3 regions of the Actinoplanes sp. CA-142083 genome follow, and region 1 is predicted to be linked to each of the others. Evidence: predicted binding sites of a transcription regulator. Region 1 holds the regulator's gene; each other region holds the start of a gene.
The links. Region 1 encodes HrcA, which represses chaperone genes, less so after heat shock. Its sites were predicted from a motif close to GGTTNGCACNCTCNNNNNGAGNGTGCNAACC; they were not measured.
Positions count from the first base shown of each region.

Region 2: groES (co-chaperone GroES) is a predicted target of HrcA. The motif match lies at 7,534-7,564, and genes of this name have one in related genera.
Region 3: groL (chaperonin GroEL) is a predicted target of HrcA. The motif match lies at 3,456-3,486, and genes of this name have one in related genera.

Region 1 covers NZ_CP192076.1:1,618,970-1,629,395, reverse strand. The annotation lists gene ACQPZX_RS07790 (CaiB/BaiF CoA transferase family protein) at 1-1,064, opposite strand, end outside; gene ACQPZX_RS07785 (amidohydrolase family protein) at 1,229-2,635, shown strand; gene ACQPZX_RS07780 (IclR family transcriptional regulator domain-containing protein) at 2,646-3,449, shown strand; gene ACQPZX_RS07775 (hypothetical protein) at 3,499-3,810, shown strand; gene ACQPZX_RS07770 (hypothetical protein) at 3,927-4,334, shown strand; gene ACQPZX_RS07765 (nitroreductase family deazaflavin-dependent oxidoreductase) at 4,441-4,818, opposite strand; gene ACQPZX_RS07760 (MarR family winged helix-turn-helix transcriptional regulator) at 4,823-5,548, opposite strand; gene ACQPZX_RS07755 (FMN-dependent NADH-azoreductase) at 5,650-6,282, shown strand; gene dnaJ (molecular chaperone DnaJ) at 6,937-8,079, opposite strand; gene hrcA (heat-inducible transcriptional repressor HrcA) at 8,129-9,151, opposite strand; gene ACQPZX_RS07740 (DUF4870 domain-containing protein) at 9,308-9,880, shown strand; gene hemW (radical SAM family heme chaperone HemW) at 9,916-10,426, opposite strand, start outside.
Region 2 covers NZ_CP192076.1:856,488-866,913, reverse strand. The annotation lists gene ACQPZX_RS04175 (hypothetical protein) at 1-762, opposite strand, end outside; gene ACQPZX_RS04170 (ROK family protein) at 807-1,988, opposite strand; gene ACQPZX_RS04165 (sugar ABC transporter permease) at 2,020-3,276, opposite strand; gene ACQPZX_RS04160 (ATP-binding cassette domain-containing protein) at 3,273-4,094, opposite strand; gene ACQPZX_RS04155 (sugar ABC transporter substrate-binding protein) at 4,258-5,358, opposite strand; gene ybaK (Cys-tRNA(Pro) deacylase) at 5,726-6,211, opposite strand; gene ACQPZX_RS04145 (THUMP-like domain-containing protein) at 6,287-7,462, opposite strand; gene groES (co-chaperone GroES) at 7,690-8,004, shown strand; gene groL (chaperonin GroEL) at 8,076-9,725, shown strand; gene ACQPZX_RS04130 (helix-turn-helix transcriptional regulator) at 9,901-10,426, shown strand, end outside.
Region 3 covers NZ_CP192076.1:10,204,093-10,214,518, forward strand. The annotation lists gene ACQPZX_RS47255 (Ig-like domain-containing protein) at 1-1,603, shown strand, start outside; gene groL (chaperonin GroEL) at 1,664-3,286, opposite strand; gene ACQPZX_RS47265 (hypothetical protein) at 3,541-4,470, opposite strand; gene ACQPZX_RS47270 (N-acetyltransferase family protein) at 4,533-5,078, shown strand; gene ACQPZX_RS47275 (GNAT family N-acetyltransferase) at 5,079-6,056, opposite strand; gene thrC (threonine synthase) at 6,314-7,594, opposite strand; SAM riboswitch class I at 7,605-7,743, opposite strand; gene ACQPZX_RS47285 (ABC transporter permease) at 7,818-8,591, opposite strand; gene ACQPZX_RS47290 (ABC transporter ATP-binding protein) at 8,588-9,316, opposite strand; gene ACQPZX_RS47295 (ABC transporter permease) at 9,363-10,262, opposite strand; gene ACQPZX_RS47300 (alpha/beta fold hydrolase) at 10,259-10,426, opposite strand, start outside.

The DNA.
Region 1 (10,426 bases):
ATCGGATTGCGGACCCCGGGCACTCCGCCGGACGAGATCACCGGGTCGAGGCCGAGCTCGGAGGCGAGCGCCACCCCGCCGTCGATCGTGTTGATCGGCGCGCACGGCACCCCGGCGGCGAGCAGCTCGCGGAACCACTCGTCCTTGCCGCGCTTGCTCAGCCGCTCCACCAGGATCGGCCGCAGCTCCTCCCGGTTCGCAGTACGGTCCTGGTTGCGGGAGAACCGGGGATCGGACGGCAGGTCGGGCAGGTCGAGCACCTGGCACAGCTTGCGGAACTGCCCGTCGTTGCCGGCGATCACGATCAGCTCGCCGTCGGCGGTCGGCAGCGGCTCGTACGGGAAGAGGCTGGGGTGCGCGTTGCCCATCCGGAACGGGATCGAGCCGCCGGCCACGTACGCGCTGGAGTGGTTGACCAGGCCGGAAAGCGCCGACGAGAGCAGGTTGACCTCGACGTGCTGCCCCCGGCCGGTCGCGGCGCGGTGGTTGAGGGCGGCCAGGATCCCGATCGTCGCGTGCATCCCCGCCATCACGTCGAAGACCGAGATCCCCGCACGGTAGGGCGGCCCATCAGGGTCGCCGGTCAGACTCATAAGTCCAGAGATGGCCTGCACCATGAGGTCATATCCGGGCATTTCAGCGCCGCGCGGCCCCGACCCGAAACCGCTGATGCTGGCATAGATGATCTTCGCATTGGACGCCGCCACCGAGCCGTAGTCGAGGCCGAACCGGGACAAACCCCCTGGCTTGAAGTTCTCGATCATGATGTCGGCCCGCCGCGCCAGCTCCTGCGCCGCGGCCACGTCGGACGGGTCCTTGAGATTCAGCGCGACCGACCGCTTGTTCCGGTTGATCCCCAGGTAATACGTGGAGACGCCGTCCCGCACGGGCGGCATCCAGGTCCGGGTGTCGTCGCCGCCCGGCCCCTCCACCTTGATCACCTGCGCGCCGAGGTCGGCCAGCAGCATCGTCGCGTACGGCCCCGCGAGGATACGGGAGAAATCCGCCACCAGCAGACCGTGCAAAGGGCCCTGCGCCATCATCACCGCCCGTTCTGCGGACACTCGTCCGCTGAGCCAGCTTGCGCCGCCGAAGCCCGCCTGTCAACGGCACCTTGTTCACAAAGCCGAAACAGCCTATTGACCCGGCAGGTGACCGGGAGCACACTGACGCCACTCGCCCTGCCCGCTCTGCGGACAGCGGTCCGGATTCCTCGAAAGGATGGGCGATGAGCGACAGCGACCGGCCGGTGATCTTCAAGAACGGCCTGGTTCTCACCATGGACGACGCGCACACGGTCCTCCAGGGCGCCGACGTGCTGATCATTGACGGCAAGATCGCAGAAGTCGGCCCGGGTCTGACCGCGCCCGAGGGCGCGATCGAGATCGACGCGACCGGCGGCGTGGTGATGCCCGGCATGGTCGACACCCACCGCCACATGTGGCAGACCGCCATGCGCGGCTATGGTGCCGACTGGACCCTCACGCAGTACTTCGTCTGGTACTACCTCGAGTCGGGCAAGCTGTTCCGCCCCGAGGACATCTACGCCGGCAACCTCCTCGGCGCGCTCGAGGCGATCGACTCCGGCGTCACCACCACCGTCGACTGGTCGCACGGCCTGCAGACCGCCGACCACGCGGACGCGGCCGTCGACGCGCTCGAGGCGGTGCCCGGCCGGTTCGTGCTCGCCTACGGCAACATCCAGCAGGGCCCGTGGGAGTGGTCGACCTCCGACGCCTTCCAGGACTTCTACCGGCGGCGGATCGACGGCGGCAAGCTGGCCGGCTTCCAGCTCGCCTTCGACATCCCCGGCGACCCCGCGTTCCAGGAGAAGGCGGCCTTCGAGGTGGCCCGCGACCTGGGCGTCGCGGTCACCACGCACGCCGGCGTCTGGGGCGTCACCACCGACGACGGCATCCGGCTCATGTACGAGAACGGCTTCATGACGCCCGGCAACGTCTACGTCCACGCGTCCTCGCTCAGCAGCGACTCGTACCACCGGATCGCCGCCACCGGCGGCTCGGTTTCGGTCTCCACCGAGAGCGAGCAGAGCGCCGGTCAGGGCTACCCGCCCACCTGGCAGCTGCGCAAGCACGACGTCCCGGTGTCGCTGTCGATGGACACCAGCGTGTGGTGGAGCGGCGACCTGTTCTCGGCGATGCGCACCACGCTCAGCGCCGACCGGGTCCGCGAGCACATGGAGGCGCACGGCAAGAAGGAGACCGTCACCCACCACCAGCTGCGCGCCGAGCAGGTCGTCGACTGGGGAACCCGCGGCGGCGCCAAGGCGCTCGGCATGGACTCCTCGATCGGCGCGCTCACCCCCGGCCGCCAGGGCGACGTCGTGCTGATCAAGAACGACTCCTCCCCCGCGATGTTCCCCGTGCTCAACCCGTACGGCCATGTGGTCTTCCAGGCCCAGCGCGGCGACGTCGACGCGGTCGTGGTCGGCGGCAAGGTGGTCAAGCGCGACGGCAAACTGGTCGGCGCCGACCTCGCCGCGGCCCGCGCCAAGGTGAACGCGACCATCGACTACCTGCGCGAAACCATGGGCGAAGAGGCCTGGCTCCGCGGCATGAACCCGGAGATCCCCGAGGCCAGGATCCTGCACAACCCCTATCAGTACACCAAGTAGGGTTCGGCAAATGACCGACAGCGGAAGGGGCACGGGGCCTGACTTCATCGAGGCCCTGGCTCGCGGCCTCGACGTCCTGCGCTCCTTCCGCTCCGGCACCCCCGCGATGACGCTCAGCGAGATCGCGGGGCGCACCGGCCTGGCCCGCCCCACCGTGCGCCGCATCCTCATCACGCTGGAGGCGCTCGGCTACGTCCGGTCCGCCGACCGCGGCTACGCCCTCACCCCGCGGGTGCTCGACCTCGGCATGGCGTACGTGAATTCGCTGAGCATGTGGGAGGTCGCCCGCCCCCACATGGAGAAGCTGGTCTCGCAGACCAACGAGTCCACGTCGATGGCCCAGCTCGACGGCGGCGACATCGTGTATGTGGCGCGCGTGGCCGTACCCAAAATCGTCACCCTGGCCGTCACCATCGGCACGCGCTTTCCCGCCCCCGCCACCTCCATGGGCAAGGTGCTGCTGGCGGCCCTGCCGCCGGCCGCCCTGTCCGCCGTCCTCGCCGAGCCGTCCCGCTCCGGCATCAGCGCCCGCTGGCAGCCGGCCGCCGCCGATCTCGACGCCGCGTTACGCGAGGTGCGGGCCAAGGGCTGGGCGCTCGCCGACCAGGACCTCGCACCCGGCATCCGCTCGGTGGCCACCGGCGTCCGCGACGGCGACGGCACCGTGATCGCCGCCATCAACGTCACCGTCCACGCCGCCGAGACCTCGGTCGAGACCCTGCTGGAAGACCACCTCCCGAAGCTCCTGCGCACCGCCGCCGACATCAGCCACGACTGGTCCCTGACCGCCGCGGTCCCTGCCACGACGTCCTGATGCCTCCACGGCGTGCGAAAGCGCCCGACCAGTGCCAGGCTTGATATTCGTGAAGCAAGTGGACGATCTTTTCGAGCCGGCGCCCGACCGATGGGGTCTGCGCGGCGATCCGTGGGTGTGGCAGGCGATGCGCGACCACCTCACCGGCACGTACCTCCCGCCCACCCTGGGCGAGTGCGAGGCGCTTCTCTACACCGCGTTCAACCGCCTGGTCGGCGTCGACCTGGCCACCGAGATGGAGCCGATGGTCTTCCGCCAGGAGTTCGCCCACGGCGGCATGTCCTCCGGCCAGATCCATCTCGACACCTGGCGCGCCGAGCTCCTCCCGCTCCTCGTCGACCGAGCAAGAACAAAGATCTGACCCCCATTTCGTACGCGTCGGCCAAAGCCCCCGCCGCGCCACGCGACCACGTGCCGCGCAAGGGCGCGGCGCGACTCTCGCGTGAGGTGGGTGCAAGGGCTTCGTACCGTGGTGCCATGGATCCGGATTTCTTGGACTCCATGCGCGCCCGGCTGGCCGCCGCCCTGGACCCCACCGAGGCGATCCGGCAGCTCGACGCCGTCCCCGTGAATCAGCCGCTGGCCGCCCGCCTGCTCGCGGTGATCGACATCTTGGACGCCTACTACGTCCACGCCCGCGCCGGCTTCGACGACCACCGCGCCCCCACCGCCCGCCCGTTCAGCCGCGACGACTTCCGCGCCATCACCAGCGTGCCCGAGACCCAGCAAGCGGTGACCCGCCTGCTCGAGCCCGACCGAGACCGCCTGCGCCTCCCACCCGACGTCCTCACGAAGGCCTTCCTCGGCATGTCGTCCGGCCCCGCCCGCACAACCCTGTCGGCCGCCCAACTGGTCGACCTGTTCCTCAACGGCGCGCCGCTCTAGCCCCGCCCCTCGCGCCGGGCGGCGGCACTCGCTCTAGTCCCCGCCCCCGCGCCGGGCGCCGGCACTCGCTCTAGGGCCGCCCTCGCGCCGGGCGCCGGCACTCGCTCTAGGCCCGCCGCAGCAGCCGGAAGTCTCGGCGCCGCAGCAGCCTGAGCACCGTCGCGGCCGGCTCCCCGAAGGCCGCCAGCCCCACCTCGGGCGCACACACCTCGATGCGCCCGATCTCGTACTCCACGCCACCCACCACCACCCGGCACCGCCCGGCCGCCTCGACATTGCGATACCAGGCGACCTCGGGCCCGTAGGTCAGCTCCGCCACGAAGTCGTCCCCGAGCCGGGCCAGCAACAGCGGCGTCTCGTACGCCCGCCCGGTCTTCCGCCCCACGTGCCGGACCAGCGCGAACGGCCCGCGCCCCGCCCGCGCGAGGCGGACCGTCACGCGGTTGAGCGTGTTCTTGACCAGCCAGAGCCAGGCCCGCCGCACCCGCCTAATCGTGCGACCCCACCCGCGGCGACGCCGCAGCCTCGTCCAGCACCTGACCGACGGCCTCCTCGAGCGCGGCGGTGCAGGGCGACGCAGCCGCATGACCGACGACAGCCTCCTCAAGGGCGGCCGTGCACGGCGACGCGGCCGTCTGCTCGAGGATCGCCCGGTCGAACTCCGCCGCGCCGTCCGCGGCGCCCCCCTCGGCGGCCGCCTCGACGATCGCCTGGTCCAGGGCCGCGGCGAGTTCCGGCGACGTGGACCCGACGAGCTGGCGGCAGATCAGCTGCAGATGCCCGACCTGCTCAGGGGTGATGGAGTCGAAGACCAGCCGCCGGGCCTCCCGGACGTGACCGGGCGCGGCCGCCTCCAGCACCGCCAGGCCCTTCTCGGTGAGCATCGCCTCGGTGCAGCGGATCTCCGAGTTGTGCACCTCGCGCCGTACCCAGCCCTGCTTCTCCAGGCGGGTGACCGCGTGCGACAGCCGGGACGCCGAGCCGCCCGCGTACAGGGCGAGCGTGTTCATCCGCACGGCCCGGCCCGGCCGCCGGGACAGCGCGGACAGGATCGAGTACTCGAAGAAGTTCAGCCCCGAATCGCGCTTGAGCTGCGCGTCGATCGCGGTGGGCAGGCTCATCAGCAGGGAGATCAGGGTCATCCATGCGCCGCGCTCGTCGTCGCCCAGCCAGGGGACGTCGTCGTCGTGCGGCGGCGTCGTGGTGTTTGTCACCACTGAAGGGTACCCGTCTTGAACATTCAACACTTGCCGTGGCAAGCTTCTGGAGAACCCGGTGTTGAACATTCAACACCATCTGACAGGGAGCGTTTGCCGTGACCGTTCTTCGTATCGACGCCAGCATCCAGGGCCCGCACTCGGCCAGCAGTGAGCTCGCCGACATCGCCGAGGCCGAGTGGCTGGCCGTCCGGCCGGAGACCACGTTCGTGCGCCGCCACGTCGGCGCCGACCCGCTGCCCGCCGACGCCTGGGGCCACGCCGCGCTCAGCGCGTTCACCCCCGACGAGCAGCGCACCGAGGAGCAGCGCAAGGCGTTCGCGCTGGCCTCGACGCTGACCAACGAGCTCCGCGAGGCCGAGGCCGTGATCCTGGCCCTGCCGCTCTACAACTGGGGCGTCTCCCAGCACGCCAAGATCTGGATCGACCTGGCCATCGCCGGCGGCGCTCAGGGCGAACGCCTCCTCGAGGGCAAGCCCGCCATCGTCCTCACCACCCGCGGCGGCGGCTACAGCCCCGGCACCCCGCGCGAGGGCTGGGACCACAACACCGCCTACCTGCGCCGCATCGTCGCCGACGTCTGGGGCGCCGACCTGACCTTGATCGAGCGAGAGCTGACCCTGGCCGGCGTCAACCCGGCCATGGACGCCTTCATCGAGACCGCCAACCTCCTGAAGAAGACCGCCCACGAGGCCGCCACCCACGCCAGCCGCACCCTGGCCACCCGCTAGACCGCACTACCTGTGGACAACGGGCGGCCGGACAACACCGCCCGGGCCGCCTGCTCGGCGTCGATCGTGTCGCTCTTCGTGACTGGCCGCCCCACCCGTGCAGGCCGGTATAGCCGCTGCTCGTGGCCGGAAGGTGCGAGTGCCCGGCAGGGCCCCGCGGTGATCGAGTACCGCAGGTGTCCACACCGAGGACGACCTCGCCGTCGGCAGGGCGGTTCTGGCCAGAGGGCCCGGGATCGATGAGCTCACGGCGGGACGCAGCGGCAGGGATCGGCTCGAGCCTGCATAGCGGAAGCCCCCACCCGCGAAATCTTGAAGAGCCGCCGTCAGCTGCGCGCACCAACTCATCAGCTTCACCGGGCGATCAGGTGCCTCCGCCGGAAATAAGCGATATTTCCAGCGGGGGCACTGCGCGTTTCCCGCAATGTGACCCGCAGACCAGCCCATATGACCAGCAAAGGGGACGGCCCGCCGGGGAGGGCGGGACACGCTCCCATCAGCTGGCAACGGCCACCACATAGCGGGATTTCAGCGGCGGCCGCACGGGGGAAGCGCCGGCCCGGCAGCTCAGCCCGGCGCGGGCGGCAATGGCGCGACCAACGACGGTGATCGCCTTGCGCCCCGGGGACCTGTCCCCAGGGCGTATCAAATAGGTCAGTGGCCGTTGAAAGCGTCGCGCATCCGGCTGAAGAAGCCGCCCTGCTTGCTCAGCTCGGCCACGTCCTCGCCGCGGGTCTTGGCGAACTCGCGCAGCATCCGCTCCTGCTCGGCGGTCAGCTTGGTCGGGGTCTTGACGTCGAGGTGGACGAAGAGGTCGCCGCGGCCCTGGCCCCGCAGGTGGGGCACGCCCTTGCCGCGGATGCGCAGCGTCGAGGCGGGCTGGGTGCCGGATTTGACCTCGATCGCCTCCTCGCTGTCGAGCGTCTTGATCGTCAGGCGGGTGCCCAGGGCGGCCGCGGTCATCGGGAGGGTGACGCGGCAGTGCAGGTCGTCGCCCTTGCGGGAGTAGACGTCGTGCGGGCGCTCGTGAATCTCGACATACAGGTCGCCGGCTGTGCCGCCGCCGGGGCCGACCTCGCCCTGCTGGGCCAGGCGGATGCGCATGCCGTCCTCGACGCCGGCCGGGATCTTCACGGTCAGCGAGCGGCGGGTGCGCACGCGGCCGTCGCCGGCGCAGGTCGGGCAGGGGTGCGGGATGACCGTGCCGTGGCCCTGGCAGGTGGAGCAGGGGCGGGACGAGACGACCTGGCCGAGGAACGTGCGCTGCACGCTCTGCACCTCGCCGCGGCCGCCGCACGTCTCGCAGGTGGCCAGGTGGGTGCCGGGCGCGGTGCCGGCGCCGGAGCACTGGGTGCACAGGACCGCGGTGTCGACGGTGATCGGGGCCTCGACGCCGAACGCCGTCTCGACCAGGTCGAGCTCGAGGCGCAGGATCGCGTCGGCGCCGGGGCGGGTGCGCGGGCGCGGGCCACGGGAGCCGCCGCCGGCCGCCGTGCCGAAGAACGCGTCCATGATGTCCTGGAAGCCCACGAACGGGCCGCCGGGACCGCCCGGACCGCCGGGGCCCATGCCGCCGCCGGGGGCGAGCGGGTCGCCGCCGAGGTCGACGATCTGGCGCTTCTGGTCGTCGGACAGCACCTCGTACGCCGCGTTGATGTCCTTGAACTTCTCGGCGGCCTCGGGGTCGGGGTTGACGTCGGGGTGGTACTGCCGAGCCAGCTTCCGGTAGGCGCGCTTGATCTCGTCGTCGGTGGCCTCCCGGCTCACGCCGAGAATGCCGTAGTAATCCTTGGCCACGGGGTTTGGGGTCCTCATTGTCAGCGCGAATCCGTCAGTTCTGAGCCGGTCAGTTCTGGGCCAGCAGGTCGCCCACGTAGCGTGCCACCGCACGAACCGTGGCGATGGTGCCGGGGTAGTCCATCCGGGTGGGTCCGAGCACTCCCAGCCCCCCAACGATAGTCGTCCCTGGGCCGTAGCCCGTGCTGACCACGGACGTCGAGCGGAGGTTGTCTATCTCGTTCTCGTCGCCGATGCGCACCCTGGTCTTGCTGGGCTCCAGGTCGCCGATGAGCTTGAGCAGGATGACCTCCTCCTCGAGGGCCTCGAGCACGGGGCGAAGCGTGCCCTGGAAGTCCAGCACACCTCCCCGCGTCAAGTTCGCCGTTCCGGCGAGCGCCAGCCGCTCCTCGCTGCGCTCCACCAGCGTCTCGAGCAGGACGCTGGCCAGGCAGGCCATCGTGTTGCGGTGGCCGGGGGCGCACTCGTCGACCAGGCCCTGCACCAGCGGCGGGGTGTCGGACATGCGCTGACCGGCGAGCTTTTCGTTGACCTTGCGGCGCAGGTCGGTCACGTCGTCGGAGGCGACCGGGCCGGGCAGCTCGACCAGGCGCTGCTCGACGCGGCCGGTGTCGGTGATCATCACGAGCATCAGGCGGGTCGTGGAGATCGGGACGAGTTCCAGATGGCGCACGGAAGAGCGGGCCAGCGACGGGTACTGCACGACCGCGACCTGGCGGGTGAGCTGGGCGAGCAGGCGCACTGTGCGATGCACCACGTCGTCGAGGTCGACCGCGCCGATCAGGAAGCGCTCGATCGCGCGGCGCTCGGCCGGGCTCAGCGCCTTGACCTTGGATAGGCGGTCGACGAACAGGCGGTAGCCCGCGTCGGTGGGGACCCGCCCGGCGCTCGTGTGCGGCTGGCGGATGTATCCCTCCTCCTCCAGCACGGCCATGTCGTTGCGCACGGTGGCGGGAGAGACGCCCAACTGGTGGCGCTCGACCAGGGCCTTGCTGCCGACCGGCTCCTGGGTCTCGACGTAGTCCTCGACGATCGCCCGCAGGACCTCGAGCTTGCGGTCATCCAGACTCATGACCCCTCCCTCGCGGACGTTTGGCACTCCCAAAGACAGAGTGCCAGTCTACGTCGCCGTTCCCGCCGGCGCGATGATCGAGTGGACTGTCTATTCATCGACTCGTACCGCATGTCGCTCTCGACCGTATTGAGCTGCGGTCCTACGGTGGCAGCCATGACAGAACCACCTCGCCCGCCCGGTGAAGGTAATCCGTATGCGGCTAACGATCCGACGTCGGGTTCGACACCGCCACCCTCGTCCCCGCCCCCGCCGCCGCCCGGCGGTGGCTACGGCCCGCCTCCCGGCGCATACAACGCACCGCCTCCCGGTGGTGGCTACGGCCCGCCCCCGGGCGGCTACAACCCGCCCCCGCAGCAATACGGCTACGGTCCGGGGCCCAGCAGCGCCACCGATGACCGCACCTGGATCCTCGTGGCCCACTTCGGCGGCGCGGCCGGCGCCTTCCTCGGCGGTGGCTGCGCGGGCTGGATCGCCCCGCTGGTCGCGCTGCTCGCCCGGGGCAACCAGTCCCCGGTCGTGCGGGCCGAGGCCGTCAAGGCGCTGAACTTCCAGATCCTCTGGTCGATCATCGCGCTCGTCGGCTGGGTGCTCAGCTGCATCGTCATCGGCATTTTCGTCGGCATCGCCGCGTCGATCATCGCGATCGTCTTCGGTGTCATCGCCGGCGTGAAGGCCAGCAACAACGAGCCTTACAACTACCCCATGACGGTGCAAATCATCAAGTAGATCGTGGCAGGCGCCGGGTCGGGGGCCCGGCGTAGTCACACCACCTCGCGGATCACCGCATCGGCGAGCAGCCGGCCCTTCAAATTCAAGATCAACTGCCCTTTCCCGTACGCCTCCGGCACGAGCAGACCGTCTTCGAGCGCCTGTTTGGCCCCGCGCCCGTCCAGCCCCGCCAGCGGGATGCCGTCGCTGAGACGTACCCGCAGCATGATGTCCTCGACGCGGCGGTCCTCGTCGTCGAGGAGCTCGCGGGCATGGCCGGGCGAGACGCCGTCGGCGAGCCTTTTCGCGTACGTCGTGGGGTGCTTGACGTTCCACCAGCGCACGCCGCCGACGTGGCTGTGCGCGCCCGGGCCCAGGCCCCACCAGTCGGCGCCGGTCCAGTACAGCAGGTTGTGCCGGCAGCGGGAGTCCTCGCCCTTGGCCCAGTTGGAGACCTCGTACCAGGTGAAACCGGCCTCGGTCAGGGCCTTCTCGGCGGCCAGGTAGCGGTCGGCGGCCACGTCGTCCTCGGGGTAGGGCAGCTCGCCGCGGCGCATGCGGGCG
Region 2 (10,426 bases), 760 kb from region 1:
GGTGCGGCGGAAGTCGGGATGCCACACCGAGCGCTGCGCGGCCTCGTAGATCTCGCCCGACACGCGGCTCAGATGCCCCGGGCCGTGCGCGCCGTAGGCCACCGGGGCCTGGTTGTCCACCCACTGTTCGATGTGCCCCTCGGCGACCACCACCGCGCTGTGGGCGCCGGGCGGCGCGGCGTGCATCGCCTCCCGGGTGAACGTGTGCAGCTGCGCCCAGTCACCACCCCACTTCGGACATAGCTGCTGCACGAGGCCCAACTGGCCGGGCAGGTGATGCGGGTGATGGGCCGAGAGCCGGTCGTACCTCCGCCGGGTCTCGGGGATGCTGAGCTCCAGCCCGCGCGACGTGACGATGCGGCAGACCCAGACGGCCGGGTCGTACGGGTTGCGGGCCGCCGCCTTGACCAGCACCCGCTCGGCCTGCCGCAGCCGGTCGTGGAAGCCGGCCCACTGCTTGCGGCTGACCGACGTGGCGGGGCCCGTGGTGCGGATGCGCCAGGCCTCCCGGGTGAGGAAGCTGCCCAGCATGGCGGCCGCCCCGCTGTCGGACGGGTCGCCCTGCCACGCCTCGCGGAGGAACTCCTCGAGATCGCGCTCCTCGCCGCAGATCAGCACCAGCTCGGAACGGGCGGCCGGCTCGGCGGCATCGAGAATCCGCCGGCAGGCCGGCCAGTCTCGCGCTGCGAGCGCCGATCGGAGGGCCGCGACCTCGGGGTAGGCGGCGCCGGGATCGAAGCTGAGGACTGCGGGGCCGGACACGAGCGGGAGTGTAGGTGATCCCGCCCACGCGCGATACGCATCGATCAGACGAGAAGCGGATCTTCCAGCAGGTGCTCGAAAGCGAGTTCGGCGGCGCCGATCAGGGCCGCGTCGTAGCCGAGCTCCGGGGTGCGCAGGCGGATGTGCTCGCGGCAGGCCGGCAGGGCGATCGCGTTCAGGCGGCTGCGGATCTGCGCGGCCGCCACCAGGTAGACGTCCCGGAGCGTGCCGCCGAAGATGACGGCCTCCGGGTTGAAGATGTTCATGAGGTTGCCGACGCCGAAGCCGATCCACTCGCCGACCTGGCGCACGGCGAACTGGGCCTGGCTGTCGCCGCGCATGGCGGCGTCGACCACGCCGAGCACCGCCTCCCGGCCGGTCTGCTCGCCGCGGCCGGCGTGCTTGAGCAGCGCGTACTCGCCGATCTCGGTCTCCCAGCAGCCGCGCGAGCCGCAGCTGCACTCCCGGCCGTACGGGTTGACGACCATGTGGCCGACCTCGCCGCCGTACCCGCCGTGGCCGGCCACCCGGCGGCCGTCGGCGATGATGCCGGCGCCGACGCCGACGTCGCCGTACAGATAGACAACGTTGTCGCAGCCGGCCGCGGCGCCCCGGCTGTGCTCGACCAGGGCCGACACGTCGGCGTGGTTGCCGACCGTGAGCTTGCCGGCGTCGCCGATCTCGGAGCGCAGCGCGGCGCCGACCGGCTCCTCCACCCAGCCGATCGTGGGCGCGAGCCGGACCATGCCGTCCTGGCGCCGGACCATGCCGGCGACCGCCACGCCGGTGCCGACGTAGCGGGCGTCGTCGGGGACCGCGACACGCATCTCGTGGACGAAGCTCGCCAGCGGCTGCACCGCGTCGAGCACCTGCATGCCGCGCGGCCGGTCGGTCTCCCGGCGGTCCAGGATCTGGCCGCCGAGGCCGACCCGGGCCGCGCGCAGGCGGTCGACCTCGATGCTCAGGGCGTACGCGTAGACCTTGGACGACTCGGGCCGAACGACCAGCGAGGGTCGCCCGGCCCGGCCGACGGTCTCCCGCGGCGCCGCCTCGCTGACCAGCCCTGCGGTGGTCAGCTCGGCGGTCAGGGCCCCGATCGTGCTGCGGTTGAGGCCGAGCCGGCTGGTGAGCTCCGCCCGGGAGGTCGCGCCGTGCACGTGCACGTAGCGCAGCAGGGTCCCGAGGTTGTGCCGGCGAACTTCCTCCTGGCTGGGGCCGGCCCGCATCAGCGTGCCGTCCCCGCACCCAGGATGTCGCTCATCGGTTTCCGGTTGACGCCGCTCTGCGCCGGGCGAGAGCGTCGACGCTCGCGGCGACCAGCAGGATCAGACCGGTCACGATGTATTTCGTGCCCGACGTGTAACCCAGCAGGCCCATGCCGTTGTCGATCACGGTGATCACCGCGCCACCGATGACCGCGTTGATCGCCTTGCCCTTGCCGCCGAAGAGGCTCGTGCCGCCGATGACCGCCGCGCCCACCGAGTACAACAGGATGTTGCTGCCGCCGGTGTTCGGGTCGACCGAGTTGGCCCGGCTGACGGCGAGGATGCCGCCGATCGAGGCCATGAAGGAACAGATCACGAAGACCGAGATGCGGATCCGGTCGACCGGGATACCGGCCCGGCGGGCCGCCTCGGTATTGCCGCCGACCGCGTAGACATGCCGGCCGTAGGTGGTGCGGCCGAGGACGAAGGTCCAGACGACCAGGAAGACCGCGATGATCGGGGCGACGATCGGCACGCCCTTCACCGAGTTGAGCACCGGGTTGATCGAGCGCTCCTGGGTGAGCAGGGCGGTCGCGACCAGCAGCACGATCGCGAGGCCGGCGATACGCAGGATCACAACCCCGATCGGGTCGTTGACCAGGTTTCGGGCGGCGCGGCTGCGGACCTGGTTGAGCTGGGCCGCCGCATAGCCGACGATCGCGACGATCGTGAGGATCCAGCTGACGGCGACCGACAGGTTGCCGTTGGCGAGCTTGAGCACGAAGGTGTCGTTGATCGAGATGTTCTTGCCGCCGCCGAGCAGCTTCAGCAGGATGCCCTGGAAGGCCAGGAACGCGGCGAGGGTGACCACGAACGATGGGATGCCGAACTTCGCGACCAGGAAGCCGAGCACGAAGCCGATCACGATGCCGGTGACCATGGCCGCGGGGATGGCGCCGTACCAGGGCCAGCCGTGGTTGGTCAGCAGGATCGCCATGATCGCGCCACAGACGCCGGAGGCGAAGCCGGCGGAGAGGTCGATCTCGCCCAGCAGCAGGACGAAGACGAGGCCCATCGCGATGAAGATGTACTGGGCGCCCTGCGAGAACAGGTTCGCGAAGTTCAGCGCGCTGAAGAACGTGTCACGCGTGACGCCGAAGATCAGGCTCAGGATGATCAGGCCGATGACGGCGGGCAGGCTGCCGAGGTCGCCCCCGCGGACCCGGCCCCAGTAATCGTGGAAGTAGCTGCCGAGGGAGGGCTGGGCGACCTTGACGCCGCCGGCGGTGGTGGTCGTTGCGGTGCTCACTGGTCGCCTCCGGGCGTGGGCGTGATGTCGACGACATCGCCGTTGAAGTCGGACGGCTTCTCCGGGGGCAGGCCGATGTTGCCGCTGCGCCCGGCGGTGATCAGCTCCACGACCTGGGAGTGCGTCACCTCGGTGGCCTTGACCTGGGCGGCCAGCCGGCCGAGGTAGAGCGCTGCGATCCGGTCGGAGACAGCGAAGACGTCGTTCATGTTGTGCGAGATCAGCACGACCCCGAGGCCGTTGTCCGCGAGGCGGCGGACCAGCTCCAGCACCTGCGCGGTCTGCGCGACACCGAGCGCGGCGGTCGGCTCGTCGAGGATCACGACGCGGCTGTTCCAGAGCACCGCCTTGGCGATCGCCACGGTCTGCCGCTGGCCGCCGGAGAGGCTGGCCACGAGCTGACGGAGGGACTTCACCGTGCGGACCGAGAGGCTCGCGAGCGTGTCGCCGGCCATCTGCTCCATGGTCGGCTCGTCGAGGACGATGCCGCGCTTCTTCTCCCGGCCGAGGAACATGTTCTGGACGATGTCCAGGTTGTCGCAGAGCGCGAGGTCCTGGTACACGACCTCGATGCCGAGCGCGGACGCGTCACGCGGACTGTGGATCGCCACCGGGTTGCCCTCGAAGGTGATCGTGCCCGAGTCGATCGTGTAGATACCGCTGACGCACTTGACCAGCGTTGACTTGCCGGCGCCGTTGTCGCCGACGAGAGCCGTGACCTCGCCGGGGTAGACGCTCAGACCGACGTCATGCAGGACCTGAACGGGACCGAAGCTCTTGTCGATCCCGCTGAGCTCCAGAAGGGGTGTCGCGGCCACGGTGGTTCTCCTTCGATTGGTGACCGGGTTTCGTCGTCGTGGCTCCGCCACAGGCGAGAAGGGTGGGGGGGTGATGACCCAACTCCGGCGCCGCCCACGCCCCATGGCCGGGGGTGAGCGGCGCCGTCGTCAGCCGTCCGGGACTAGCCCGTCACAACTCGGGTCAGCTGATGCCCGCGTCCGTGCAAGCCTTGGCGAAGTCGGCGGTGCAGAGCTCCGCCTTCGTGACGAAGCCGTCGGCGACGACGTCCTTCACGTTGTCCTTGGTGATCGACTGGGGGGTCAGCAGCACCGAGGGAACGTCCTTCTTCGACTCCGGGTCGGTGACCTTGCCGGTGGCCGTGGTCGGCTTCTGGCCCTTGGCGATCGCGATGGCGAGCTCGGAGGCCGCGTCGGCCTCCTTCTTGATCGCCTTGTAGACCGTCATGCACTGGTCGCCGACGAGGATGTTCTGCAGACCCTGAACGGTGGCGTCCTGGCCGGTGACCGGGACCTGGCCGTTGAGCTTGTTCTTCTTCAGGACCGCGATGGCCGCGTTGCCGAGGCCGTCGTTCGCCGCGAGAACGCCCTTGATGTCCTTGTTCTGGGTCAGCATCTGCTCGAAGATGGTGCCGCCCTGGGCGTTGTCCCAGTCCGGAACGGACTGGTTCGGGCCCTTGGTCAGGGTGCCGTCGGTGTACAGCGGGTTCAGCACCGAGTCGTAGCCCTGGGCGAACAGGGTGGCGTTGTTGTCGGTCGGGGAGCCGTTGAGCTCGGCGACGACCGGCTTGGTGAGGTTCTTGGCCTTGAGGCAGTCGACCAGACCCTGGCCCTGCAGCTCGCCGACCTTCACGTTGTCGAACGACACGTAGTAGTCCGCGCCACCGTTCAGCGTGAGACGGTCGTAGTCGATCGTGGCGATACCGGCGGCCTTGGCCTTGTCCAGCACGGCCTTGCCGGTGCCGGAGTCCAGGTTGACGATGATCAGGACCTTGACGCCGCTCGAGATCATGCCGTCGGCGATGGTCTGGAACTGCGTCTTGTCACCCTGCGCGTTCTGGATGTCGGCCGTTACGCCGGCCGCCTTGAAGGCGTCCGTCAGGTACTTCAAATCCGCGGTGGCCCACCGGGCCGAGCTCTTGGTGTCGGGGAGGATAACGCCAACCTTGCCGGTGCTCGAGCCGCTGCTGCTGCCGGAGTCGCTGCCGCTGTCGTCGCCACAGGCAGCGATGCTGCCGGTGGCCAGCAGGCCGACCGTGGCAAGGGCGAACAGTCCCTTACGCATTCCTTGTGTCCTTTCGGGTAATCCGGGCCTTCGATCGGATTCGATGGTGTGCGCTGCGGGAGTGTCGCTCCCCGAGACGCCGAGTGATCAGGAGCTAGTTTGTTGTGCCCGGCAACGTATTCCCGTTGCGGCCCGTCGCACAAGCGGTGCGCCCCGGCGATCTCGTAACCCGGCATAACAATCCGGCAACACGGCGGTTATCCGGAGATGAGGGCCCTGGCGACAGCCAGGGACCGGCCCCGGACGATCGCCTAAGGTCGCTCACAGGGTGACGCTAAGTCACTCCCGTGCCCGATCTTGTCCGATCTCGGGATAAAGATCCCCTCGGTCCGTAACGTTGTCGTAACGGCTTGCCACCGATCGGGTTTTATGTCCTGATCATGGCGGTAACGGCATCGGTCAACCGAATCAGATCACCCGGCGCGAGCCCCACCTGAAGGCCGCGGCGACCCGCCGAGATGAACATCCGGTCAAGGGCGAGCGCCGACGAGTCCACCACCGTCGGCAGCTTCTTCCGCTGACCGAGCGGGCTGATGCCACCCCGGACGTAACCGCTGCTGCGCTCGGCCGCGGCCCGCTCGGCGAGGACCGCCCGCTTGCCGCCGGCCGCCCCGGCCAGGGCCTTGAGATCAAGGTCACCGGTGACCGGCACGACCCCGACGACCAGCCTGCCGTCGACCTCGGCGATGAGGGTCTTGAAGACCCGGTCGGGCCCGATCCCCAGCGCCCGCGCCACGAGCGCGCCGTAGTTCGGCGCGTCGGGGGACACGTCGTACGGATGCAGGGTGTGCTCGACCTGCTGGTCGGTCAGCACGGCGGTCGCGGGGGTGCCGGCCGCGGGCTTCTTTGCCATGGCAAAAACCGTACTCGTCGAATCTTTGGGCTACCCGTGTGATTTTTGCCCTTTTGCCCAGGTGAATCTGCCCCTTCAGAGCGGGCGGCACAGCAGGGCCGTAGGCGCGCCGGCCACCCGGGTCAGCACCAGCGAGGCGGCCTCGGGGCCGGACAGGCGCAGGTCGCGGCGAAGTTGATCGGGCTCGAGGGCGGAGCCGCGCTTACGGATCTCGAGGCGGCCGACGCCGCGCTCGCGCAGCAGCGCTCGCAGCCGTTTCAGAGAGAAATGCAGCACATCGGTTATCTCCAGGCGGCGGCCGAAGGGAGTGCCGGCGGGCTCGTCGGCGTACACGTAGGCGATGTCGGGGTCGGCGAGGCGGCCGCCGACGCTCGCCGCGAACTCGGCGACCAGGTGCGAGCGGACGACGGCCGGGTCCGGGTCGTAGACGTAGGCGCCGACCGGGCCGACCGGGGCCTTCGCCGTGCCGCTGCCGGTGAGCTCGGCCGCCTGGGAGCGCAACAGCGTGGCGCGACGCGGGACCTCGGCGAGCGGGCCGCACCAGAACGCGGCCTCGACCAGGTCGCCGTCGACGCTCACCCACTCGCCCTCGGCGCCCGGCGGCAGCAGGGCGTGGTCGATGCCGGGCGCCAGCTTGAGCACCGTCCTCGGCACCCGTTCGGTGAGGCCGGCAACAAACCCCCACGGCGGCGAGTACGAGTTGGGATCGAACACCCGGCCGCGACCCGCACGGCGGCGGGCCGGATCGGCGAAGACCGCGTCGTAGTCCTCGACCCGGACGGTGGTGGCATCCGCGCAGTCGACCTTGACCCGATCGTCGAGGCCGAGCGCGCTCACGTTCGCCGCGGCGATCTGGGCGGTCAGCGGGTCGGCCTCCACGGCGTACACGAAAATCCCGGCACTCGCCGCCGCCAGCGCGTCGGAGCCCAGCCCGCACCCCAGATCGGCCATGGTTCCGACCCCGGCCGCCGCGAGGCGCGCCGCCCGGCGATCCGCCACCGCCGCTCGCGTCGCCTGCTCCAGCCCGGGGCGGGTGAAGAACATCCGCGCGGCCCGCTCGCCGAACTTCGCGGCCGCCTTACGACGTAGCTCCACCTGAGTGAGCGCCGCGGCGGCGAGCTCCGGATCGACGCCCGTCGACCTCAGGGCCGAGGCGGCCGCGAGCGGATCTCCATGATCCACAGCGGCGGCGTTGGCCAGGGCGTTCACCCCTTCGGGGGTACGGAGGCGGGCGAGGAGGTCGGGAGTCACGAAGGCATTCTCCCCGGCGTGACGACACTGGCACTCTGGTTGACGGAGTGCTAGTTCCGGCATAACCTCGCGATTAGCACTCTCAACATGAGGGTGCCAACCGGAAGCCCGCACGGGCGGACGGTTAGGCACCAGGCGGACCGGCACCCGCGACGACGGCCCCGCCCGGTGGCATGAGGCATGAGACCGGCCTGGTTCATGGCCGGCAAACCTGTACCCAGGAGGGTATGCCCGTGACTACCGCGACCAAGGTTGCGATCAAGCCGCTCGAGGACCGCATCGTGGTCCAGGCGAACGAGGCTGAGACCACCACGGCGTCGGGCATCGTGATCCCCGACACCGCCAAGGAGAAGCCGCAGGAGGGCACCGTCCTCGCCGTCGGCCCGGGCCGCATCGACGACAAGGGCAACCGCGTCCCGATCGACGTCCAGGTGGGCGACACGGTCCTCTACTCGAAGTACGGCGGCACCGAGGTCAAGTACGCCGGCGAGGAGTACCTGGTGCTCTCCGCCCGCGACGTCCTCGCGGTCATCGAGAAGTGACCTACTGACAGTGCTCACCGCCCTGGCCCGGCACCTCGGGTCAGGGCGGTGGCGCGTGAAGGGACCTATACATGGCGAAGATTCTCAGCTTCTCTGACGACGCGCGGCACCTGCTGGAGCACGGCGTCAACACGCTCGCCGACACGGTCAAGGTCACGCTCGGCCCGCGCGGGCGCAACGTCGTCCTGGACAAGAAGTTCGGCGCGCCCACGATCACCAACGACGGTGTCACCATCGCCAAGGAGATCGAGCTCTCCGACCCGTACCAGAACCTCGGCGCCCAGCTGGTCAAGGAGGTGGCGACCAAGACCAACGACGTCGCCGGCGACGGGACCACGACGGCGACCGTTCTCGCCCAGGCGCTGGTCCGCGAGGGCCTGCGCAACGTGACCGCCGGCGCCAACCCGCTCGGCCTCAAGCGCGGCATGGACAAGGCGGCCGAGGCCGTCTCCAAGGCGCTGCTGGCCAAGGCGGTCGACGTCGACGACCACAAGGCGATCGCCAACGTCGCCACCATCTCGGCCCAGGACGCCACCATCGGCGAGCTGATCGCCGAGGCGATGGACCGGGTCGGCCGCGACGGCGTCATCACCGTCGAGGAGGGCTCGGCGATGCTGACCGAGCTCGAGGTCACCGAGGGTCTGCAGTTCGACAAGGGCTTCATCTCGCCGAACTTCGTGACCGACGCCGAGTCGCAGGAGGCCGTCCTCGAGGACGCGTACATCCTGATCACCACGCAGAAGATCGCCAGCATCGAGGAGCTCCTCCCGCTGCTCGAGCAGGTGCTGCAGACCAGCAAGCCGCTGCTGATCATCGCGGAGGACGTCGAGGGCCAGGCCCTGTCCACCCTGGTGGTCAACTCGATCCGCAAGACCGTCAAGGTCGCCGCGGTGAAGGCGCCCGGCTTCGGCGACCGCCGCAAGGCGATGCTGCAGGACATGGCGATCGCCACCGGCGGCGAGCTGATCGCGCCGGAGCTCGGCTACAAGCTCGACCAGGTCACCCTCGACATGCTGGGCAGCGCCCGGCGCATCGTGGTCGACAAGGAGAACACCACCATCGTCGACGGTGGCGGCAAGACGTCCGAGGTCACCGACCGGGTCGCGCAGATCCGCAAGGAGATCGAGGCGTCCGACTCCGACTGGGACAAGGAGAAGCTGGCCGAGCGTCTGGCCAAGCTCTCCGGCGGAATCGCGGTGATCAAGGTCGGCGCGGTCACCGAGGTCGAGATGAAGGAGCGCAAGCACCGCATCGAGGACGCCATCGCGGCGACCCGGGCGGCCGTCGAGGAGGGCACCGTCCCCGGCGGCGGCGCCGCCCTCGCGCAGGTCGCCAAGGAGCTCGACGGCGGCCTCGGCCTCACCGGCGAGGAGGCGATCGGCGTCAGCATCGTGCGCAAGGCACTGGTGGAGCCGCTGCGCTGGATCGCGCAGAACGCCGGCCACGACGGCTACGTCGTGGTGGGCAAGGTCGACGAGCTGGGCTGGGGCCACGGCCTCAACGCGGCCACCGACGAGTACGTCGACCTCGCCGCGTCCGGCATCATCGACCCGGTGAAGGTGACCCGCAACGCGGTCTCCAACGCCGTGTCGATCGCGGGCCTGCTGCTGACCACGGAAAGCCTCGTGGTCGACAAGCCGGCCGAGCCGGAGCCGGCCGCCGGCGGCGGCCACGGGCACAGCCACGGTGGCCACGGCCACCAGCACGGCCCGGGCTTCTGATCGGGTTCATCGTTTACCGGAAGGGCGCGCCAGGTGGCGCGCCCTTCCGCGTCTCCGCCCACGGATCTACCCTCTGATCCGGGGGGATCATGACTGCGGAGCTGCGCGACAGACATGCCGAGCGCACCGCGCCGCCGGCTTCCGGGTGGCCCGGGCGGCGGGCGTCGAATCCGAGATGGAGCTGGCGTACGCGGGCCTGCACCAGCTGTGTGCGCCGCTGCTGGATCTGCGCGACCGCCGGCCACCCCTGCAGAGCGAGGCGCTGGCGGTGGCGTTCGGCGATCGGGCCGGCAGTCCCCCCGACCGGTTCCTGGTCGGCATGGCGGTGCTGAACCTGCTCGCCGAGGCGGCCGAGGAACAGCCGGTCCTGTGTGTGATCGACGATGGACAGTGGCTGGACCAGGCTTCGGTGCAGACCCTGACGTTCGCCTCCCGCCGGCTGGTCGCCGAGCGGGTCGGCGTCTTCTTCGCGGTCCGCGATCCGGAGTCCACGCCGGCCTGGCGCGGACCGGCGGAGCTGCCGGTCGCCGGCCTCGCCGACGAGGACGCCCGCGCGCTGCTGGACGCCACCGTGCCGGGACGGCTCGACGAGCGGGTCCGTGACCGGATCGTGTCCGAGACGCGCGGCAATCCCCTGGCCTGCCGGCCACCGGGGGCGCGCCGGCCGAGGCCGCCGGGCTGGTCGGCTCGGCCGGCCGGGC
Region 3 (10,426 bases), 2.2 Mb from region 1:
TCCGGCGGACACGGCCGTCGACATCGCGGTGCTGGCCAACGACACCGATCCGGAGGCCCGGCCGCTCACCGTCAACTCGGTGGGGACGCCGGGGAACGGCGCGGCCCGGCTCAACGCGAACGGGACGGTGGAGTACCGGCCGGATCCCGGGTTCTTCGGGACGGACGTCTTCCCGTACTCGATCGCCGACGACGCCGGGAACACCGCTTCCGCGCAGGTCACCGTGCAGGTGGCCAACGCCGTGCCGGTGGCGGGGACGGACACCGCGGCGCTGCTCTCCGACCGGACGGTGGTGGTGGACGTGCTCGCCAACGACACCGACGCCAACCCGGGTCAGACCCTCACCATCGTCTCGGCCGGCCCGCCGGGACACGGCACGGCCGCCATCGTGTCCGGCCAGGTCCGGTACGCCCCGGCGGCCGGCTACGTGGGACCGGACACCTTCCCGTACGTGATCAGCGACGGCAACGGCGGCGCCGCGACCGGGACCGTCACGATCACGGTCTCCAACGGCGTGCCGGTCGCGGTGCCGGACTCCCGCAGGACGCCCTACCAGCACGCGATCGCCGTCGACGTGCTCACCAACGACCTCGACCCGGCCGGCACGCTCGACGTCACGGCGGTCACCACGCCCGGCCACGGCACGGCCAGCTTCACCGCGAGCGCGGTGACCTACACCCCGCCGGCCGGGTTCGCCGGGACCGCCACCTTCGGCTACATGGCGGTCGACGACGCCGGGCACCGCACCACCGCCGACGTCGAGATCGTGGTGGGCGTGCCGCCGAAGGTGCCGAACAAGCAGGTCACGGTGCTGGACGGCCGGTCGGTGGGCATCGGCCTGCCGGACACGGGCCAGGACGGGCGGCCGGTGATCCCGGTGCGGATCGGCCGGGCGGCCCATGGCACCGCCCTGCTGAACGCGGACGGGACGGTCACCTACGTGCCGGATCCGGGCTTCGCCGGGACCGACAGCTTCACCTTCGAGATGGTGGACGCCGACGGCAACGTGGCGCAGGGGACGGTCTACGTGATCGTGCCGGCGGCGCCGGTCGTTCCGCCGCCCGGCACTACGCCGCCGACCACCGAGCCGGCCACGCCATCGCCTGCGCCGTCTCCCAGCGCCTCATCCACACCATCACCCGGCCACAGCACGCCACCGCCGCCGGCGCGGCGCAACCGGCCGCCGGTGGCGGTGGACGACCGGGTCACGGTGGCGGCCGGGGACAGCGTGGTGATCCGGCCGCTGCTCAACGACCGCGACCCGGACGGCGACCCGCTGAGGATCACGACGATCCGCAAGCCCCGGCGCGGCACGGCGACGATGACCGCCACGACCGTCACATACACGGCCGACGACCGGACGACCACGGAGCTCTCCGCGGCCGGAGCGGCCGGGGCGGACGCGCTCGGCTACACGGTCGGTGACAATCGCGGCGGGCGGTCCACGGGAAGCGTGACGATCCGCGTCGTGCCGGTCGCCGACCTGCCGACCACCGGCCACGACGTGCTGGCCGTGGCCCGAGCCGGCCTGATCGCCGTCGCGACCGGCGGGACCCTGTGGTGGCTGGCCGAGCGCCCCCGCCCCGGACGACACCGGCGCTGACATGCGGAAAGGCGGGCCGCCGAAGCGACCCGCCTTCCGGATGTTGCGATGGGGCTGGACTCAGAAGTCCATGTCCCCGCCGCCCGGGGCGCCGGCCGGAGCCGGGTTCTTCTCGGGCTTGTCGGCCACGACGGCCTCGGTGGTGAGGAACAGCGCGGCGATCGACGCGGCGTTCTGCAGCGCCGAGCGGGTGACCTTGGCCGGGTCGATGATGCCCGCGGCCAGCAGGTCGACGTACTCGCCGGTCGCGGCGTTGAGGCCGTGACCCGCGTCGAGGTTGCGCACCTTCTCCACCACGACGCCGCCCTCGAGGCCGGCGTTCACGGCGATCTGGCGCAGCGGGGCGTCGAGCGCGAGCTTCACGATCGTCGCGCCGGTCGCCTCGTCGCCCGCCAGGTCCAGCTTGTCGAACGCGGTCTTGCCGGCCTGCACCAGCGCGACGCCACCACCGGGGACGATGCCCTCCTCGACGGCCGCCTTCGCGTTGCGAACGGCGTCCTCGATGCGGTGCTTGCGCTCCTTCAGCTCGACCTCGGTGGCCGCGCCGACCTTGATGACCGCGACGCCGCCGGCCAGCTTGGCCAGGCGCTCCTGCAGCTTCTCACGGTCGTAGTCGGAGTCCGACTTCTCGATCTCGGCGCGGATCTGGTTGACCCGGCCCTGGATCTGCTCGGCGTTGCCGCCACCGTCGACGATCGTGGTCTCGTCCTTGGTGATGACGACCTTGCGGGCGGTGCCCAGCAGGCTCAGGTCGGCGTTGTCGAGCTTGAGGCCGACCTCCTCGCTGATGACGGCGCCACCGGTCAGGATGGCGATGTCCTCCAGCATGGCCTTGCGGCGGTCACCGAAGCCCGGGGCCTTGACGGCGACGGACTTGAAGGTGCCGCGCACCTTGTTGACCACCAGGGTCGCCAGGGCCTCGCCCTCGACGTCCTCGGCGATGATGATCAGCGGCTTGCCGGCCTGCATGACCTTCTCGAGGACGGGCAGCAGGTCCTTGACCGCGGAGATCTTGCTGTTCGCGATGAGGATGTACGGGTCGTCGAAGACGGCCTCCATCCGCTCGGCGTCGGTCATGAAGTACGCCGAGATGTAGCCCTTGTCGAAGCGCATGCCCTCGGTGAGCTCGAGCTCGAGACCGAAGGTGTTGCTCTCCTCGACGGTGATGACGCCTTCCTTGCCGACCTTGTCCATGGCCTCGGCGATGATCTCGCCGACCGTGGAGTCGCCGGCGGAGATGGAGGCGGTGGAGGCGATCTGCTCCTTGGTCTCCACGTCCTTGGCGATCTGCGAGAGACCCTCGGACACGCTCGCGACGGCGGCCTCGATGCCCCGCTTCAGGGCCATCGGGTTGGCGCCCGCGGCGACGTTACGCAGACCCTCACGAACCAGCGCCTGGGCGAGGACGGTCGCCGTCGTCGTGCCGTCACCGGCGACGTCGTCGGTCTTCTTCGCGACCTCCTTGACCAGCTCGGCGCCGATCTTCTCGTAGGAGTCCTCGAGCTCGATCTCCTTGGCGATGGATACACCATCGTTGGTGATCGTTGGCGCGCCCCACTTCTTCTCAAGGACGACGTTGCGGCCCTTGGGGCCGAGCGTCACCTTGACGGCGTCGGCGAGCTGGTTCATACCCCGCTCGAGGCCCCGACGAGCTTCCTCGTCGAATGCGATGATCTTGGCCATTCGGCTGTGTCCTCCTGGACATGTTGCAGAAAAACTCTGCGCGGAACTCTGCGGACGTCACCACCTGGCGATGTGACGTCCTCAGGCCGAGCCGGATAGCCCGCGACGACCGGCCCCGTGCCCCGGCGCCGATGGCGGCGCCGCGACCGGAACCCCACCGTCCCGACCTGCTTGGCACTCAACCGTCGCGAGTGCCAATGACCTGTTTAGCACTCCGGGGGGTCGAGTGCAAGAAAACGCGGGGGTAACGGAAATCAGTCGAACTCGGGCGTGGCCAGCTCGGCGAGCAGCGAATTGCTGGTCACCGGGCCCTCGGCGCGACGGGCCTGCGCGTAGGTCACCACGGCGGCGATCGCCCAGAGCAGAACGGCGGCCACCGCCACCACGGTAGACGCCAGGCCGCCCCACACGGCGTCGGCCAGCCGGGGCAGGACGGTGACCGCGAGCGAGGCCGCGACCAGCCCGCTCAGGGAGGCCCGCGAGCAGAGGTGCTGGGCCCGTCGACGGCCGCGGTCACGCTCGATCAGCACGACGCAGCCGAGGACGCCGGCGAAGGTGAGCACGGCGGTGGAGAGCGCGGCGAGGCCGACGGCGAGGGGCGCGGCGACGGCCGGGCCCAGCCGGTCGGCGGTGAGCAGCAGCGGCAGCGCCTGGGTCAGCAGGCCGAACGCGGCCAGCCAGAGCCAGAGCGGGCGCAGCCGATAGGCCACCAGGCGCCACACCCGGCGCGGGCGGGGCAGCGACCCGGTGGCGCCCTCGGCCAGCGCCACCGGCACCAGGCCGGCCAGCGCGATCACCAGGGGCAGGGCGGACACCGCGAAGTACGCCAGCCACATCAGCGGGAGCAGCAGCAGGCCGAAGCCGCCGAGCAGGTCGGACAGGGCCGGGGCGGCGATCACCGTGTCGTCGACGTTGCCCACGAAGAAGTGCGTCGGCAGCGCGGCGAGCAGGCCGATCGGCAGCAGCGCGACCAGGCAGCGGCGCAGCACGCCCCGCCAGCGGGAGAGCCAGCCGCGCAGGCCGGCGCCATGCGGCGGGACAACCGGGTCGTCCTCGGGAGTGACCGAGCCGGCGGAGACGCCGGGGCGGGCCAGCTCGTGCGTGCGCGACTCCGGGTCGAACGGGTCGGCGGCCTCGACCACCGGGCCCTCGACCATGCGCATGCGGCCCTCGCCCACATCCATCGACACACCTTGCCTCAGCGGCGACCGTGGCCGCCACCCCCGTCCGTTTCCCGGCAACCGGGTTGCCCGCGACCCCGGCACAGGGTAGGGAGAACAGCGTGAACAGCTGGCGCGTGCACCGGGTGACCGTCGAGGACGCGGCCAGGATGCGCGCGCTGCGGCTCGAGATGCTGGCCGACAACCCGCTGGCGTTCCTCGAGACGCTCGCCCAGGCCGCCGCCCGCCCCCACGAGGCGTACCGGCAGCGCATCGCCCAGGCGGCCCGCGGCGGGCGGCTGGCCCAGTTCGTGGCCGACCCGGGCGGCCGGTCGCGGCTGATCGGGCACGCCGGCGGCACGGTCCTGCCCGAGGAGCCGGAGGTGACCGTGATCTTCGCGGTCTACGTGACCCCCGAGCAGCGCGGCGGCAAGGTGCTGGCCGAGCTGGTCGAGGCGGTCGGCGAGTGGTCCCGGGCCAACGGGCGCGACAAGCTGATGCTCGAGGTGGTCGCCGGCAACGAGCGCGCCGTCCGGGCGTACGAGAAGTTGGGTTTCGAGGACACCGGCGAGCGCGTGCCGCACCCGGTGCTCCCGGTCCTTACCGAGCTGCGGATGCGCCGCCCTATCTGACTACAGCGTCAGCTGCCAGAAGGTCACCGAGTCGAGGGGCCGGAAGCCCAGCGCCCGGTTGATCCGCAGCATGTGCTCATTGGACGCGGCGTTGAACGTGTCGATCACCTCGAGGCCGGGGCGCAGCTCGCGGACATGCGCCAGGTTCGCCAGCTTCACCAGCATGCCGAGCCGGTGGCCGCGGTGGTCCGGATCGACCAGCGTGATGTTCTGCCAGGCGTGCGCCGGGTCGGTGGCGTCGCCGGCGATCCTCGTCCAGGCGACCAGCCGGTCGCCGTGCAGGGCGCCGGCGTGATAGCTGGTCCGCCCGCGCCGGGCCGCCCTCAGCTCGCCCTCGCGGACCTTCGCGGCGTCCACCTTCTCGGGCTCCCACGCCAGCTCGCCGGTCGGGGCGTCGGCGTTGAGGCGGCCGTCCAGGTACGCCACGTCGTCGATGATCTCGTCGGGCGCCACGCCGGTCCACAGGATCAGCCGGTAGCCCTCGGCGTGCCGCCAGGCGTCGGCCAGCAGCGCGTCGTGCCCGGCCCGGTCGACCGCGCAGAGGTCGAGCCGGCTGCGCACCTCTTCGAGGGCGGGCTTGGCCTGCATCGCCGCGGCGAACAGCGCGCCGTCGGGGTGGCGGGACATCGCCGGGCCGATCAGGTGCTTGCGGCCCAGCTCCCGGATCCGCTCGGCGGCCAGGTCGAGCAGCGCCCGGCCCGCGCCCCGGCGCCGCGACGACGGCAGGACCGAGAGCTCGATGTTCGCATTGTCCAGATTGTCAAGAACCGGCAGCTCGATCCAGAGATAGCCGACCGGGTGACCGTCGATCCAGGCCAGATAGTGCTCGTGATCGGCGCCCGGAAACGGATTCGCGAGCCGTGCGACGAAGTGCTCCAGGGCCAGCGGCGGAACGTCCGGCTTGTCGCGTTCCTCGCAAGCCCGATAGATCTCGTACGCGTCGGCTGGGGTCACCAGCGGACCCGTAGAAAGATTCATGGCCGTCACCCTGCCCGGGCAACGGCCATGCTCGCGATTCATTTTTGGCTAAACGATTTTGGTCGGGAGGACGGACGCACAGCGCCTCCGGCACTGGGTCGTTGGGCACCTCGAGAGATTGTCGCCAAGCTCGAAGGTGAGGGGCCTCGTACGGCGTCGGCCCTCCCGCAGAGAGCATCTTGCCGATCCGGAAATCGGTGCGCAAGTCCTCCGGGGGTGGAATCTTCAACTAATGGCAGAGTTTCGACTACCGACCGTTATCCCAGCAGGCCAGCCTCGCGGGCCCCGCGAAGCGACGGCTTGATCTGATGAGTGGGCCCGACGAGGCCCGCCACCGCGTCGAGCGTCTTGAGTCCCTCGCCGGTGTTGTAGACGACGGTCTCCTTCTCGGGGTCGAGCTTGCCGCTCGCCACCAGCTTCTTGAGCACGGCGACCGTCGTGCCGCCGGCCGTCTCGGCGAAGACGCCGGTCGTCTCGGCCAGCAGCCGGATGCCCTCGCGGATCTCGTCGTCGTCGGCGTAGTCCATCCAGCCGCCGGTGCGGCGCACCGACTCGATCGCGTACGCCCCGGCCGCCGGGTCGCCGATGTTCAGCGACTTCGCGATGCCGGTCGGCTTCACCGGGACGATCTCGTCGGTCCCGTTCTGCAGCGCGGTGGCGATCGGGTTGCAGCCCGCCGACTGGGCGCCGAAGACGGCCCAGCCGCCCTCGGGCGCGGTGACCAGGCCGATCTCGACCAGCTCCTGGAACGCCTTGTCCACCTTGGTGAGCAGCTCGCCGGAGGCCATCGGGATGACGACCTGGGCGGGGATGCGCCAGCCGAGCTGCTCGGCCACCTCGTACCCGAGGGTCTTGGAGCCCTCGGCGTAGAACGGCCGCACGTTCACGTTGACGAACGCGGTGTCCTCGAACTCGTCGGTCTCCACCAGCTCGCCGCAGAGGCGGTTCACGTCGTCGTACGAGCCCTCGATGGCGACCAGCTCGCCGCCGTAGACCGCGGTCGTGATGACCTTGCCCTGCTCCAGGTCGTACGGGATGAAGACGATGCTCGGCGCGCCGGCCCGGGCCGCGTGCGCGGCGACCGAGTTGGCCAGGTTGCCGGTGGAGGCGCAGGCGAAGCGGGTGAAGCCGAGGCCGCGGGCGGCGGTGAGCGCCACCGAGACGACCCGGTCCTTGAACGAGTGGGTCGGGTTGGCCGAGTCGTCCTTGACGTACAGCGGCGCGCGCAGGCCGACGGCGGCGGCCAGGGCGGGGGCGCTGACCAGCGGGGTCAGGCCGGGGTCGAGGGTAACTCGGGTCGCCGGGTCCTGGCCGGCGGGGAGCAGGCCCGCGTAACGCCAGATGTTGTTCGGTCCCGCCTCGATCTGCTCACGGGTCACCCGCGCGAGCGCGGCCTGGTCGTAGGCCACCTCGAGCGGGCCGAAACACTCGTAACAGGCGTGCTGGGCGATCAGCGGGTACTCCGCGCCGCACGCACGGCAGACGAGCCCACGGGCGGGCGAGTCGGTGGTCGAGGGTGTGCTGACGGCAGACGTCATCGAGGCCTTCCTCTCATCTTTCCCCGCCGGCGACCTGCCGGACCGGGGACGGAATTAGCACCTGCCACGCGTGAGGCCTCTTCATCGAGACATGCGTAGTGGTTGCCGGGGCTTCATCGGGCCGTTCCCTCTGCCCCTCTGGATGAGGTATTCAGTTGTTTCCCACACCTTACGTCGTGCCCCGCGGTTCGCTCACACCCCTTCCCGAGGTGTGAGCGAAGCATCAGCGCGTCGGCAGTCGCATGAAGGCCGAGCGCGACCACAGGATGCCGACGGTGCTCAACAAGAGGGTCCAGGCCACCGCCAGGATCCAGGTGTTGCCGACCGGGGTGCCGTCGAGCAGGTGCCGCAGCGTGTCGATGATCGGGGTGAACGGCTGGTTCTCGGCGAACCACCGCACCCCGGCCGGCATCGTGTCGGTCGGGACGAACGCGCTGCTCACGAACGGGCCGAAGGTGAACAGCAGGGACAGCGAGTTGGCGCCGGCCTGGGTCTTGGCGACCATGCCGAACGCCGCGGTCATCCAGCTCACCGCGAAGGTGACCAGGGCGAGCAGGCCGGCCACGGCGAGCCAGTCGAGGCCGCTCGCCTCCGGGCGGAAACCGATCAGATAGGCAACCCCGACGACCAGGATCAGGCTGATCGCCGTACGGATGATGCTGCCGCCCACCTGGCCGGAAAGCACCGCGAAGCGGGAGATGGCCATCGTGCGCAACCGGGCGATGACGCCCTCGCTCATGTCGGTGTTGATGTTGATCGCGGTGGCCGAGCCACCCCCGCCGATCGTCATGATCAGGATGGCCGGGGCGACGTAGTTCACGTACGTGCCGCGGCCGGCGCCGCCGCTGATCGCGGTGCCGAAGACGTACACGAACAGCAGCATCATCAGCAGCGGGAAGCTGATGCCGCTGATGGTCATGATCGGGAACCGGACCATGCGTCTCATGTCCCGGCGGATCATCGTGCCCGAGTCGGCGAGCACATACGAGCTGGTCATCGGATCCCCCCGGTCAGCGTGAAGAAGACGTCGTCGAGCGTGGAGTCGGCGCCCACCGAGCTCTTGAGCTCCTCGGCGGAGCCCGAGGCGACCAGCCGGCCGTGATCGAGCAGGGCGACGGTGTCGGCGAGCCGATCGGCCTCGTCCAGGTACTGCGTGGTCAGGAAGACGGTCACGCCGTCGTTCGCCACCAGGTCGCGGACGATCTCCCAGATCGCGCGGCGGCCGCGCGGGTCGAGGCCGGTGGTCGGCTCGTCCAGGAAGATCAGCTTGGGGTCGCCGATCAGGGTCATCGCCAGGTCGAGCCGCCTTTTCATGCCGCCCGACCAGGTCATCACCGAGCGGTCGGCCGCCTCGGTCAGGTCGAAGCGCTCGAGCAGCTCGTCGGCCTTGGCCCGGCCGGCGCGGGCGCCCAGGTGCCGCAGGTCGGTGATGAGCCGCAGATTTTCCCGGCCGGACAGGATGCTGTCGACGGCCGAGAACTGGCCGGTGACGCCGAAGATCTGGCGGATCCTGCCGGGGCTGCGGCGCAGGTCGTGACCGTCGATGGTGACCTCGCCGGCGTCCGGCGCGATCAGCGTGGTGAGGATCTCGACCATGGTGGTCTTGCCGGCGCCGTTGGGCCCGAGCAGGGCGTAGACGGTGCCGGCGGGCACGTGGAAATCGATGCCGTCGAGGACGGTGAGGCTGCCGAACGACTTCCGCAGCCCGGACACGGTAATCATGCATACATACTACATATACGTATGCATGGAGTCTACGTATAGAAACCTAAGACGTGATGTCCTTCCGCGTGAAGCGCCAGAACGCCACCGACCAGAAGAGCGTCGCGTAGCAGACCGCCGCGATCGTTCCCTTGACCAGGTCGTCCACCTGCGGCGGCGTGGAGAGCAGGCCGAGCCAGGCGTCGCTGTAGTGGGTGGGCAGGCCGACCCGGATGCTGCCCAGCGCGGTGATCTGGTCGAGGATGCTGGAGAGGATCCAGAGCAGCACCGCGCCGCCCACCGCGCCCAGCGCCGCGTCGGTCGACACCGACAGCAGGAACGCGAGCCCGGCCACGACCATCAGGATCACCGCGAGGTAGGCGACGACGCCGAGCAGGCGCAGCAGCCCCTGACCGGGCGGGATGGCGGCGGCCACCGTGCTGCCGAGCGGGTGCCAGCCGTACCTCAGCGTGCCGATCAGCAGGGCGGTCGCGGTGAGCGTCAGCAGCGCGAGCAGCGAATATCCCAGCGCGACCACCAGCTTGACCGCGAGCAGCCGGGCCCGCGGCACCGGGATCGCCAGCAGGTAGCGCAGGCTGCCCCAGCTGGCCTCGCTGGCGATCGGGTCGCCGCAGAACAGCGCCACCACCACGACCAGCAGGAACCCGGCCGAGACCGCCAGGCAGAACAGCGCGAAGTTGAGCCCGCCCGAGGTGGCCAGGTCGACCAGGCTGCCGAACGCGCCGCCCCCGTTGTCGTCGTCTCCGCCGTTGCCCCCGCCGAACTCGAAGGCGACCAGGATGATGACCGGAAGCAAGACCATGAAACCCAGGGCCATTTGCGTACGCCTGCGCGTGGCCTGCCGACGCACCTCGGCCCACAGCGGCAGAGTCGCCGACGACCTCCATCCAACCGCCCCGCCCGCCGCCCTTGAACGGACTGAAGGCCTGCCCTCTACCGCGCTCATCGGTCCCCACTTCCCCGCGAGTTGTCGCCGACCAGGGCCAGGAAGGCGTCCTCGAGCCGGCGCCGCGGCACCACCCGGTCGACGTCGACCCCAGCCCGCACCAGCGACGCCACCACCTCGGCGCGAGGCGTGCCGTTCATGTCCACGATCAGCCCGTTCGGTCC